4 regions of the Serratia sp. OS31 genome follow, and region 4 is predicted to be linked to each of the others. Evidence: predicted binding sites of a transcription regulator. Region 4 holds the regulator's gene; each other region holds the start of a gene.
What was found. Region 4 encodes CRP, which controls carbon source genes, mostly activating them, when cyclic AMP is high. Its sites were predicted from a motif close to ATGTGANNNNNNTCACAT; they were not measured.
Positions count from the first base shown of each region.

Region 1: uxuA (mannonate dehydratase) is a predicted target of CRP. The motif match lies at 1,824-1,841, and genes of this name have one in related genera.
Region 2: idnO (gluconate 5-dehydrogenase) is a predicted target of CRP. The motif match lies at 1,985-2,002, and genes of this name have one in related genera.
Region 3: cdd (cytidine deaminase) is a predicted target of CRP. The motif match lies at 1,563-1,580, and genes of this name have one in related genera.

Region 1 covers NZ_JACJFQ010000027.1:69,317-72,453, reverse strand. The annotation lists gene H5P17_RS19895 (mannitol dehydrogenase family protein) at 58-1,539, opposite strand; gene uxuA (mannonate dehydratase) at 1,877-3,067, shown strand; gene yeiP (elongation factor P-like protein YeiP) at 3,106-3,137, opposite strand, start outside.
Region 2 covers NZ_JACJFQ010000018.1:34,806-37,942, reverse strand. The annotation lists gene elaB (stress response protein ElaB) at 1-11, opposite strand, end outside; gene idnD (L-idonate 5-dehydrogenase) at 98-1,129, opposite strand; gene idnO (gluconate 5-dehydrogenase) at 1,154-1,918, opposite strand; gene H5P17_RS15770 (LacI family DNA-binding transcriptional regulator) at 2,189-3,137, shown strand, end outside.
Region 3 covers NZ_JACJFQ010000002.1:45,231-48,367, forward strand. The annotation lists gene H5P17_RS02490 (MFS transporter) at 1-266, shown strand, start outside; gene H5P17_RS02495 (CidA/LrgA family protein) at 403-810, shown strand; gene H5P17_RS02500 (CidB/LrgB family autolysis modulator) at 807-1,502, shown strand; gene cdd (cytidine deaminase) at 1,638-2,522, shown strand; gene H5P17_RS02510 (NAD-dependent malic enzyme) at 2,745-3,137, shown strand, end outside.
Region 4 covers NZ_JACJFQ010000038.1:13,313-16,449, forward strand. The annotation lists gene H5P17_RS22975 (YccS/YhfK family putative transporter) at 1-1,010, opposite strand, end outside; gene crp (cAMP-activated global transcriptional regulator CRP) at 1,065-1,697, opposite strand; gene H5P17_RS22985 (OsmC family protein) at 2,077-2,484, shown strand; gene H5P17_RS22990 (phosphoribulokinase) at 2,521-3,137, opposite strand, start outside.

The sequences.
Region 1 (3,137 bases), on a different contig from region 4:
CGATGCCGGATGATATCCGGCATCGTCATTTTCCCTTCTTTGCGCCTGTTTCAATGGCTAAGCCAGCTGAGTCGACACCCAGTTTTGCACCGTTTGACGCGCACCGCGATCGCGCAATGACAAGTAGGCGCGGGTGACCGCTGTGACAAATCCCTCGTTAGCCGCCAACTGCTCACCAAAAATAGCCGTAAGAGCCAACAGGCCTTTCACCCGTTGTTCATCATCCGGCGTTGTCGCCACTGTCTGTTGCAGCGTAGCCAACAAGGGATCGCGAATGTCGATTGGCTGTCCGGCATCATCCACGCCGCCGACATAGCGCATCCAGCCCGCCACGCCCAGAGCCAGACCGGCAAAGCTGCCGCCATGCTGCAGATGCCAACGCACCGAGTCCAGCATACGCTGCGGTAATTTTTGCGTGCCGTCCATGGCGATTTGCCAGGTACGGTGTTGCAACGCCGGGTTGCTGTAGCGCTCAATCAGCTGTGCTGCATAGGCGGGCAAATCGATACCGCTAACGTTCAGCGTCGGCGCCTGTTCGGCCAGCATCAGGTGGAGTGCGGCGCGGCGATAAGATTTATCGCCCATACAGTCGTTGATGTACTGATAGCCCCCGAGATACCCGAGATAGGCCAGGAAAGAGTGGCTGCCGTTCAGCATGCGCAGTTTCATCTGCTCAAAAGGCAGTACGTCATTGACCAACTGCGCGCCGGCCCGTTCCCAGGCCGGGCGACCGGCGACAAAGTTGTCCTCAACGACCCATTGGATAAAGGGTTCGCAGGCGATGGCGCATTCATCACGAACACCGCCGAGCGCCTCGGCCACTTCATCCAGCGTCTCTGGCGTTGCGGCGGGAACGATACGGTCTACCATGGTACTGGGGAAGCTCACCTCGCGGGCAATCCAGTCGGCCAGCGCGCCGTCGCGCGCTTGAGCCAAACCGACGATCGCGTTACGCAGCACGTGGCCGTTTTCCGGGATGTTATCGCAAGAGAGCAGGGTAAAGGCGGACAGGCCGCGTTCCAGGCGCAGGCGCAGCGCCTCCACCAGGATCCCCGGTACGGTGGAAGGCTCGCCGGGATCCGCCAGATCGGCGCGTATCCCCTGATGTTGAAGATCCAGGTTTCCGCTGCCGGGTTCAATGCAGTAGCCTTTTTCGGTAATGGTCATGGAGACAATTGCCACCTGCGGCTCCGCCAGCTTTTCCAATACGGCGCCAATCCCTTCCAGCTTGCGGTGTACGCTCTCATGTACCGCACCGATCACGATAGCCTGATTACCCGCCGCGCCTTTTTCCAGCACGCTGTAAAGATGATCCTGCTGGCGTAGCGTCCGGAACAAATTATCACCGCCGAACAGGCTGATTTCGCAAATTCCCCAGTCACCGCCCTGACGATTCAACACCCGATCGGTCAGCAGCGCCTGATGGGCACGGTGAAAGGCACCAAATCCAATATGCACCATGCGACTCTGTAATGCGCTGCGATCGTAACCTGGCTGCTGGACGGCATCCGGAAGCGGCGTGTTGGCGATAGTCTTCATGCAAAGCTCCAAGGCTGAGTAGAGGTGTTGGCGGTTAACTTAAAAAGTTATCAGACCAGTTTTTTGTGCAGAATGCGGCGCTGTTTTTGCCTGGGCCTGCACGAATTTTCTGTCGCCAGTGTAAGGCTGTAAGCGCATCAATAACATTGCCTCGTGCAAAATAAGCCAGATTCGTGAAGTGGATCAACCAATCGCAGTTTCACTTTTGACAGGGATAGGTGAAAGAGTAAGGTGAAAGATAACCGATATCTATTTTAATTTGGTATAACAAGATTGGCGAGGCCGTGCGGTCTTTCTCACTTCCGTAATACTGGGCGATTTTTTACAAGGATAAACAATGGAACAAACATGGCGTTGGTATGGGCCGAACGATCCTGTCTCTCTTGACGATGTGCGCCAGGCCGGCGCCACTGGCGTCGTCACCGCCTTGCACCATATCCCGAATGGCGAGGTGTGGCCGGTCGAAGAGATCAAGGCCCGTCAGGCCCTGTTGGCGGAGAAAGGCTTGGTGTGGTCGGTAGTGGAAAGTATCCCGGTACATGAAGAGATCAAAACCCACAGCGGCGATTACCGGCAGCATATCGCTAACTATCAGCAATCGCTGCGGAACCTCGCGGCCTGTGGCATTGACACCGTGTGCTACAACTTTATGCCGATCCTGGACTGGACGCGCACCGATCTGGAGTATTTGCTGCCGGACGGATCGAAAGCGTTGCGTTTCGATCAGACCGCCTTCGCGGCTTTTGATCTGCATATCCTGCAGCGCGCTGGCGCAGAGCAGGATTACACGCCGCTAGAACAAGAGCAGGCTGCAGCCTATTTTTCCGCGATGAACGAGTCGGAGGTTGCCAAGCTGACCGGCAATATTATCGCCGGATTACCGGGTGCCGAAGAGGGCTATACTCTCGATCAATTCCGCGCCCGCCTGGCGGAGTACGATGGGATCGACAAGGCACAGCTGCGAGAGAATATGGCGGTGTTCCTGCGTGCAATTGTACCGGTGGCCGAGGAAGTTGGCGTGCGTTTGGCGGTGCATCCGGACGATCCGCCGCGGCCGATTCTGGGGTTACCGCGCATCGTCTCTACCATTGAGGATATGCAGTGGTTCAAGCAAACGGTCGACAGCCGGTATAACGGCTTCACCATGTGCACCGGCTCTTACGGCGTACGGGCGGATAACGATCTGGTGCGGATGATCGAAACCTTCGGCGACCGCATCCATTTCACCCATTTACGTGCCACCTGTCGCGAAGAAAATCCGAAAAGTTTCCACGAGGGGGCGCATCTGCAGGGCGACGTGGACATGGTAGCGGTGATCGAGGCGATCCTCACTGAGGAGCAACGGCGCCATCAGGCAGGCGATCGCCGGCCGATCCCGATGCGTCCCGACCATGGGCACCAAATGCTGGACGATTTGAAGAAAAAAACCAACCCAGGCTACTCGGCGATTGGTCGTTTGAAGGGGTTGGCGGAACTGCGCGGGGTGGAGCTGGCGCTTAAACGCCGCTTCTTCCCTGATTTACCCTAAGCCATTAAAAAGGGGCCACGCAGGCCCCAGAATATCGACTAGTCGGCGCGGCTCATGTAGCGGCGCTCGG
Region 2 (3,137 bases), on a different contig from region 4:
TTTCTCGCCATGTTAAGTTCTCCGTGTTTAAAAAATGAAACGGCCCTTAACTATAGACAAGGATCGCCGATCCCCGCCATCAGACTGACGGCTAAAATCAGAATACCAACTGGACTTTGGCAGCACGGCTCTTGTCACCGGCAAACGTCAGCGCCTCAGCCAGTTGACGATTGTCAAACTCGGCGGACAGCAGCGGCAGCGGATTGACTGTTCCCTCGGCCAGCCACGCCACCGCCAGGGCAAACTCTTCAACAAATCGGAAGGATCCCAGCAGATTCAACTCTTTGGCGATCAACAACATCAGCGGGAAATCCGGGAAGCTGCTTCCCATACCGACTTGCACCACCGTCCCCTTGGCGCGGGTGATCTCCAGACAGCGCTGCAACGACAAAGGGTGCCCGGAGACTTCAAAAGCGATATCAAAATACCCTTTTTCCTGCTGATAGAAGCTGAAATCGTCATTGCCGGCGTGCAGACAGCGGGATGCCCCCATCGCCTGAGCGATATCCAGGCAACGCGGGCTAAGGTCGGCGCAGACAATCTCTTCGGCACCCAACGCCTTCAGCGCCGCCACCAGCAGGCAGCCTATCGGGCCGACGCCGGACACAAACACCTTTTTCCCTTTGACTTCACCGGGCTGCCTGGCGGCATGTATCGTCACCGCCAACGGCTCGGCAAAAACCATCACCTTCTCGTCGCAATCGGCGTCGAACGCAATGCACTGCGCGCTATCAACCACCTTGTACTGGGTAAAAGCGCCGTCAACATGTGGAAAATACATCGCGCTGCCGAAAAATCGCATCTGGGTACACTGGTTTTGCTGCTCTGCCAGACAATACTTGCACTGCCCACAGGGCTTGCTGGGGTTTAACGCCACTTTCTGGCCAACGGGCAGCCGAGCCGTGTCGCTGGCGACCACTTCACCGATCACCTCATGGCCCAGCACCATCGGCTGACGCACCTGAAAACTGCCGACCTTGCCTTCCTGATAGTAATGCAGGTCTGAGCCGCAGATGCCGCCGCGGGTGATTTTCACCAGCGTGCCGCTGCCCTGGTAATCGACCTCCTGCTCCACTACCGCCACGTCATATTTGCCGTTGACCACGCAGGATTGGGTTTGAATTTTCATCATCATGTTCTCATCAGCAGGCGGTTATACCGCAGCGGACATCCCGCCATCGACAAACAGCAGGTGGCCATTGACAAAATCCGAGGCTTTGGACGACAGGAACACCGCCGCACCAATCAGCTCCTGTGGATCGCCCCAACGGGCAGCCGGCGTACGCTTGGTCAGCCAGGCGGTAAACTCTGGGTTGTCCGCCAGCGCCTGAGTCATTTCGGTTTTGAAGTAGCCAGGGGCAATACCATTGACCTGAATGTTGTAGCGCGCCAGCTCAACGCACATGCCGCGCGTCAGCATTTTCACCGCCCCTTTGGAGGCGGCATAGGGCGTGATGGTATCGCGGCCCAGTTCGCTCTGCATCGAGCCGATATTGATGATTTTACCGCTTTGACGCTGCACCATATGGCGGGCTACCGCTTGCGACACCATAAATACCGCCTTCTGGTTGACGGCGATAATGTCGTCCCAGTCTTTTTCCGGAAATTCGGTAAACGGGTGGCGTCGTTGTATGCCGGCGTTGTTGATCAGCACATCGATCCCGCCGCTTTGCGCCTCAACTTTCTCAATGGCGGCATGAATAGCCTGGGAGTTAGTGACATCAAAGGCCGCGGCATCGGCGCGGAAGCCCTCACGGCGCAGTGCTTCAACGGCTCGCTGGGCGTTTTCCTCGGTGGTCGCATTGACCAATATGTGAGCGCCGTACTCCGCCAGCCCGCGCGCCAGCAGAAAACCAATGCCCCGAGAAGCGCCGGTAATCAGTACTTTTTTATTATCCAGTGAAAATAAGTTGTTCATAACATTCCCCGGCAGTGTCATTCCGATAAGACAGGCGCCTATATCAGCGGATCGCCGCCGGCAAAAACGTGATACCGATCACTTAAAACAGTGTTACTAAAACCTGTTACCTTTAACGTGAAGCCACGCAATCTCGCGGGAAACAAACTCAACACATTTCATTGAAAAATAAGATTTTTATACTTTATGTCGTCGATTGTTATCACTAAATCGATTTGTTAACATGGCGTTATTCGCGATTTCGCCGCCCCACCCCGTTAAGGCCTCAGAATGAAGAACCAACGCGTCACGCTGCAAGATATTGCGCTGCTCGCCGGCGTGACCAAAATGACCGTCAGCCGCTATCTGCGTACGCCGGAAAAGGTGGCGTCCGAAACCGCCGAGAAAATTGCCCAGGTGATGAAGGAAGTAAACTTTACCGACGGCGATGAGGCGCGTTCGACGCAAAAGCCGCGCATTGGCGTCTTGATCCCCTCCTTCAACAACCAAATTTTCGCCGATCTGCTGGCCGGTATCGAATCCATCACTCTGGAACAGGGCTATCAAACGCTGGTGGTGAACTATGACTACAGTCGGCAACGCGAAGAAGAACATATCGTCCAACTGCTGGCCTACCCGATCGCCGGGCTGATCCTGACGGATTCGGAACATACTCTGCGGGCAGAAAAATACCTGACGGCGGCCAAAATCCCGGTGGCGCAGGTGATGGATCTGGAAGGCCCGGAAGGAAGGATCGCCGTGGGGTTCGATAACTTCCAGGCGGGTTACGACATGACCGAAGCGCTGCTCGCCAGCGGTAAACGTCAGGTGGTTTATTTTGGCGCCATGTCCGATGCACGCGACACCAAACGTTTCCAGGGCTATTGCCGGGCAATGGAAAAACAGGGCCTGACACCGCGCCAAATCACACCGCACCGTGTTTCCTCGGTGACGGTCGGCTCCGACATGCTGGCCATGGCACGGCAGCTCTACCCGGATTTGGACGCTATCTTATGTACCAATGACGATCTGGCGGTCGGAGTGTTACAGGAGTGTCTGCGGCTGGGGCTGCGGGTTCCGCAGGACATCGCGCTGTCGGGCTTCCACGGTCTGGATATCGGCAAAGCCACCACGCCGGGCATCGCCAGCGTGATCACGCCCAGGTTTGATATCGGCAAGGTCGCCACAGAGATCTTGCTGAAACGCATTAAAGGGGTGCCGTGCATTGAGCGCGTTGATC
Region 3 (3,137 bases), on a different contig from region 4:
TCATAGTGATCCCGGTGGAATATATGTTTATCGATTTTATCGCGCCACAGCACCTGAAAGGCAGCTATTACGGCGTACAAAACCTGAGCGCTCTGGGCGGTGCCATCAATCCGGTGGTGTGCGGCTTTATTCTCAGCTATGCCGCACCGCAAATGATGTTCCTGATGTTGATTGCCGCTGCGCTGTTCAGCCTGCTATTCTTTTTTCTCGGGCATCGACTGGCGCAGAGGCAACAGCAAAATGCCAACATCGTCAGTGCAGAATAAACGTGCGTCCCCTTTCATCGCGGTTGTCAACCAGCCCCATAGGCATGGTAGCCATAGAGAGAATTCATGGTGTGATTTGTGGCGAAGATCACAGTTTAATTGTATGATGAATGCATCGGTTAAACGGGATTAAGTTATGGCCAAGCTACTCACTCTGTGCTGGAAATACCTGAGGGCATTCGCCCTTATCTACCTTTGTCTGTTCGCCGGAAATGCCATCGCGGCTCTGCTGCCGATCGCCATTCCCGGCAGCATTATCGGCATGCTATTGCTCTTCGCCCTGCTCTCCACCCAAATTCTGCCGGCCAAATGGGTCAAACCCGGTTGCCACCTGCTGATCCGCTATATGGTGCTGTTGTTCGTGCCTATCGGCGTGGGCGTGATGAAATACTATGACCAAATTATCGAGCATCTGGGCCCGCTGGTGGTGTCCTGCATCGTCAGCACCCTGATGGTGCTGGTGGTGGTCGGTTATACCTCACATTATTTCCACCGGGAGCGCCGCATCATTGGCAAGCCGGATGCGACGGAGGGCGAAAAATGATCCATGAAATCTGGTGGTCATTACCGCTGACGCTGGCTATCTATTTTGCAGCGCGCAAACTGGCACAATGGCTGAACATGCCGTTGCTGAACCCCCTGCTGGTGTCGATGGCGGTGATCATCCCCCTGCTGTTGCTGACCGGCATTCCTTATGAGCGTTATTTCCAAGGCAGTAAAACCCTCAATGACTTGCTGCAACCGGCGGTGGTAGCGCTGGCTTACCCGCTTTATGAACAACTGCATCAGATCCGCGCGCGCTGGAAGTCCATAATCGCCGTCTGCTTTATCGGCAGCCTGACCGCGATGATCAGCGGTGGTGCCATCGCTTTATGGATGGGGGCCACGCCGGAGATTGCCGCCTCCATCATGCCGAAATCGGTCACCACGCCTATCGCCATGGCGGTCGCGGAGTCGCTCGGCGGCATTCCGGCAATCAGCGCCGTTTGCGTGATTTTCGTCGGTATTCTCGGCGCAGTGTTCGGGCATATGCTGTTCAAAATATTGAAAATCACCACCCGCTCGGCACGCGGGCTGGCAATGGGGACCGCGTCGCATGCGCTTGGCACGGCACGCTGTGCGGAAATGGACTATCAGGAAGGGGCATTTGGTTCACTGGCTCTGGTGATCTGCGGGATTATCACCTCGCTGCTGGCGCCGTTTCTGTTTCCGGTGCTGCTGCACCTGTTTGCTTAAGGCCTAAAACTTGCGATATATCTCGCATTTATGGTTTTCATTGCATTGATTTCATCAATAAAGAGATTTGCATCACACTTTATTCACGCCGGGCTGCCTAGAATGTTATCCCGTTAACCTGTAGAGAGAGTTTCTATGCACCCGCGTTTTCAAACCGCTTTCGCTGAACTGCCCGCCACATTGCAATCCGCCCTGCTGCCTTATTTTGATGCGCCTGATTTTCCGGCCATGCTCAAGGCGGATCAAGTGGATGCTATCAAGCAGCGCTGCGGGCTGGATGATGATGCTTTGGCATTCGCTCTGCTGCCGCTGGCGGCGGCCTGCTCGTTAGCGCCGATTTCGCAGTTTTATGTCGGCGCCATTGCTCGCGGGCAGAGCGGGGCTCTGTATTTTGGCGCCAATATGGAGTTCAGCGGTGCGCCGATGCAACAAACCATTCATGCGGAACAGTGCGCGGTGACCCACGCCTGGCTGCGTGGTGAATCGGCTCTGGCCTCTATCACCGTTAATTACACCCCTTGCGGCCATTGCCGCCAGTTTATGAACGAGCTCAACAGCGGCACCGCGCTGAAAATTCGCCTCCCTGGCCGCGAACCCGCCACCCTTGGCGACTATCTGCCGGATGCCTTTGGCCCGAAAGACCTGAATATCGCCACGTTGCTGATGGACCGCGTCGATCATGGTTTCCAACTGACGCTGACCGACGAGCTGGAGATGGCCGCGCTGGCTGCCGCCAATCAGAGCCACGCGCCCTACAGCAATGCCCACAGCGGCGTCGCACTGGAAGCAGAAGACGGGAAGGTTTATAGCGGCCGCTATGCGGAAAATGCAGCCTTCAACCCTAGCCTGCCGCCATTGCAGGCCGCACTGATTCTGATGAACGTCTCCGGCGGCGACTGTCAAAAAGTGGTTCGAGCGGTGCTGGCCGAGCCCGACAGTGCCATCCTCACCCAATGGGATGCTACCCGCGCCACGTTGGCCGCGCTGGGTTGCCAAAATGTCAGCCGTATCACTTTCTAAGTCTGCCCCCTGGCGGTGCCGCCCGGCACCGCTGTTACCAGCCCCGCCAGCCGATTACAATGGCATTCACGTCTTAAAACACTTTCTTTAGTTAAATTAGGACTTGATCGTCGATAATTGCGCCAATTTACCTCATGATCCGATAACAATTGCTGTACATATTTTCCCGATCTTTTAGGATCTACCCCATAAAGTTATCCGATACGTTGAAGAGCAAAAGCCATGGAACTTGAATACGAAAGCAAACGCCCCCTCTACATCCCTTATGCCGGCCCTATTCTGCTGGAATTTCCGCTGCTCAATAAAGGCAGCGCTTTCACCGAGGATGAACGCAGCCATTTCAACCTGCACGGCTTGCTGCCAGAAGCGGTAGAAACCATCGAGGAACAAGCGGAACGTGCCTATCGCCAGTACCAGGATTTCAAAAACGACAGCGATAAACACATCTATCTGCGCAATATCCAGGACACCAACGAAACCCTGTTCTATCGTCTGCTGGAAGCACACCTGAGCGAAATGATGCCCATCATCTACACGCCGACGGTGGGTGAGGCCTGTGAGCACTTCTCTGATATTTATCGCCGGGCGCGTGGGCTGTTTATCTCCTACCCTAAC
Region 4 (3,137 bases):
CGTCGGTAGAGTGGGTGCTGGGTGCGCAGCAGGCGGGCGATGCGGCTGAAGTGGTAGTAACAGAATTGGCCGACCGGGTTGTCCGGATGCTGCGCCGCCACTTTTTCCAGGGCGGCCAGTTCATTGTCCATATTGAAACGCTGAGAATGCTGATGATAGAGAATGTCATGCGCTACCGTGCGCAGCCGGTTGGCAATCACCTGTGCATTGCGGCGGATGATGGCCTCGGCCTGGCTCTGTTCTACCAGCTTTTGTACCTCTTCCGGCAGATGCAGGCTGACGGTGATGTGCTCCTGTAAATCCAGAGCGACCTGGAAGGTGCGTTGCAGACGCTTTTGCTCGAGATTGCTGGCATGGGGCAGAAAATTAAGTTGTTGATACAGCAAAGTGATCAGGTCCATGACCTTTTGCTGGCGCACCAGCAGTGGCGGTAACGCGGTCTGTGGATCGGTGTGCTGGGTTAACAGTGAATATTTGGCTTCGAAGTAGTCCGCCAGTTCCAGATAGAGCTGGTTGAGCGATTCGCGCATCGGTTGCTCTTTCCACAGCTTGAACCAGAACCAGGTAAACAGGCCGTACCAGGCGGTGCCCACGATATACAACAGGGGCGCGTGCCAAAGCGGCACCGTACCAGCCATGCTGAGAGAGAAGATGGCGGCAACCAGCGCGGCGGGCAGCAGGCGGGCATGCAGCGGGCTGATTTCACCGCTGACGCCAAGCAGCAGCGCCAGGCCCAGCATCAGTATCGGCAGCGGCAACTGCCAAAGTAGCGCCTGTTGCAGCAGCAGGCTGCTGAGCGCAAAGAGCGAACCGCCGACGATCAGGCGTTTGAAGAAGCGTTTGTGGGGCGTGTCCAGCCCGGCGATGTTGCAGCAGGCGGGAACCAGAGAAAACAGCAGGCCGTATTGCAGTTGGCCGATCAGCAGGCCAAGCAGAACCGGCAGGCACAGCACCAGCGTTTGCCGCAGTGCGTAATTGACTTCCGGATGGTAAATCAGTCGGCGCCACATGATAAATCGGGGCATAAAAAAACGGCGCGAATCATCGCGCCGTTTTTTCAGTGATTAACGGGTGCCGTAAACGACAATAGTTTTGCCGTGAGCGGAGATCAGGTTTTGATCTTCCAGCATTTTCAGGATACGACCCACGGTTTCACGAGAGCAACCGACGATCTGGCCAATTTCCTGACGGGTGATTTTAATCTGCATGCCATCCGGATGGGTCATGGCATCAGGCTGTTTCGCCAGGTTCAGCAGGGTTTGCGCGATGCGGCCCGTAACGTCCAGGAAGGCGAGGTTACCCACTTTCTCAGAGGTTATCTGCAGGCGGTTTGCCATCTGGGCAGACAGGCGCATCAGGATGTCCGGGTTAACCTGGATCAGCTGGCGGAATTTCTTGTAGGAAATTTCAGCCACTTCGCAGGCGGTCTTCGCCCTAACCCAGGCGCTACGCTCCTGACCTTCTTCAAACAATCCAAGCTCGCCGATGAAATCCCCCTGGTTAAGGTAGGACAGGATCATCTCTTTACCTTCTTCATCCTTAATCAGCACCGCAACGGAGCCTTTAACGATGTAGTAAAGCGTTTCGGCTTTTTCACCTTGGTGAATCAGCGTACTTTTGGATGGATATTTGTGGATATGGCAATGAGACAGGAACCATTCGAGAGTAGGGTCTGTTTGCGGTTTGCCGAGAACCATTCGCTGTTATCCTCTGTTGTTATCGCTGCCTTGTGTCACAGGGGTCAGAGTTCCCTGTAAAACGTGCTGTCGCCGTTGTTTTAATGGTGGCTATCAGCAGGTTTTGAGGCGTGTCATAAATATACGCTGTCGCTCTAGCATATTAACTTGCCGGGAGAGCTGCAAGCTACATTCTGTTAACATACCGGTAAAGGAGCCTTTCCCTGGGAGTTTCCCTGAAATCAGTGTCCCGGAAAGATTTATTGCGGCTCTGTTTGTAGCACAGAGTGAGGCGGGTGTCTTGTGTTGTCTCGCTTCAGCATGATTAGCATCAGGTTCCGTTGCCAGTTTCTATGCGAAAGCGTACTGTGATTTTAAGAAATTAACCGGAGTGACCAGCATGCAGGCAAGAGTTAAGTGGGTGGAAGGGTTGACGTTTCTGGGCGAATCCGCGTCTGGCCATCAGGTATTGATGGACGGCAACGCCGGCGATAAAGCACCCAGTCCGATGGAAATGGTGCTGATGTCAGTAGGGGGATGCAGTGCAATCGACGTGGTGTCGATCCTGCAAAAAGGACGTAATGACGTGCGTGATTGCGAGGTGAAGCTGACCTCTGAACGTCGCGAAGAAGCGCCACGGTTGTTTACCCACATCAATCTGCATTTTATCGTGAGCGGCAAAGATTTGAGCGACAAGATCGTGGAGCGTGCGGTAAACCTCTCGGCCGAGAAGTACTGTTCGGTTTCACTGATGCTGAGCAAAGCCGCCAGCGTGACCCACAGTTTTGAAATCCGCGACCTGGCGTAACGGATAAAGGGGCGCGGTTGTGCCGCGCCCTGTTGTCTACTCGATTTTTTTTCCTTCCAGCAGTCGCTGCACCAGCGGCGCCATGATCAGCTCCATCGCCAGCCCCATTTTGCCACCCGGTACCACCAGCGTATTGATATGCGAGATAAAAGATCCCTGCAGCATTGCCAGCAGATAAGGGAAGTCGATCTGGTCCAGCCCGCGGAAGTGGATCACCACAAAGCTCTCGTCCAGCGAAGGGATAGCCTTGGCGGCGAACGGGTTGGAGGTGTCTACCGTCGGCACCCGTTGGAAGTTGATATGGGTGCGTGAGAACTGCGGCGTGATGTAGTTGATGTAGTCTTCCATCGAACGAACCACCGAATCCATCACCGCTTCGCGGGAGTGGCCGCGTTCACCGGTATCGCGGATCAGCTTCTGGATCCATTCCAGGTTGACGATCGGCACCACGCCAACCAGCAGATCGACGTGTTTGGCCACGTCGATCTGTTCGGTCACGACGCCACCGTGCAATCCTTCGTAGAACAGCATGTCGGTGGGTGCCGGCAAAGCTTCCCAGGGGGTGAAGGTGCCGGGAACCTGATTATAGGGCACCGCTTCATCGTAGGTATGCAGATACTTGCGTGAGCGGCCGGTGCCGTTTTTGCCGTAGT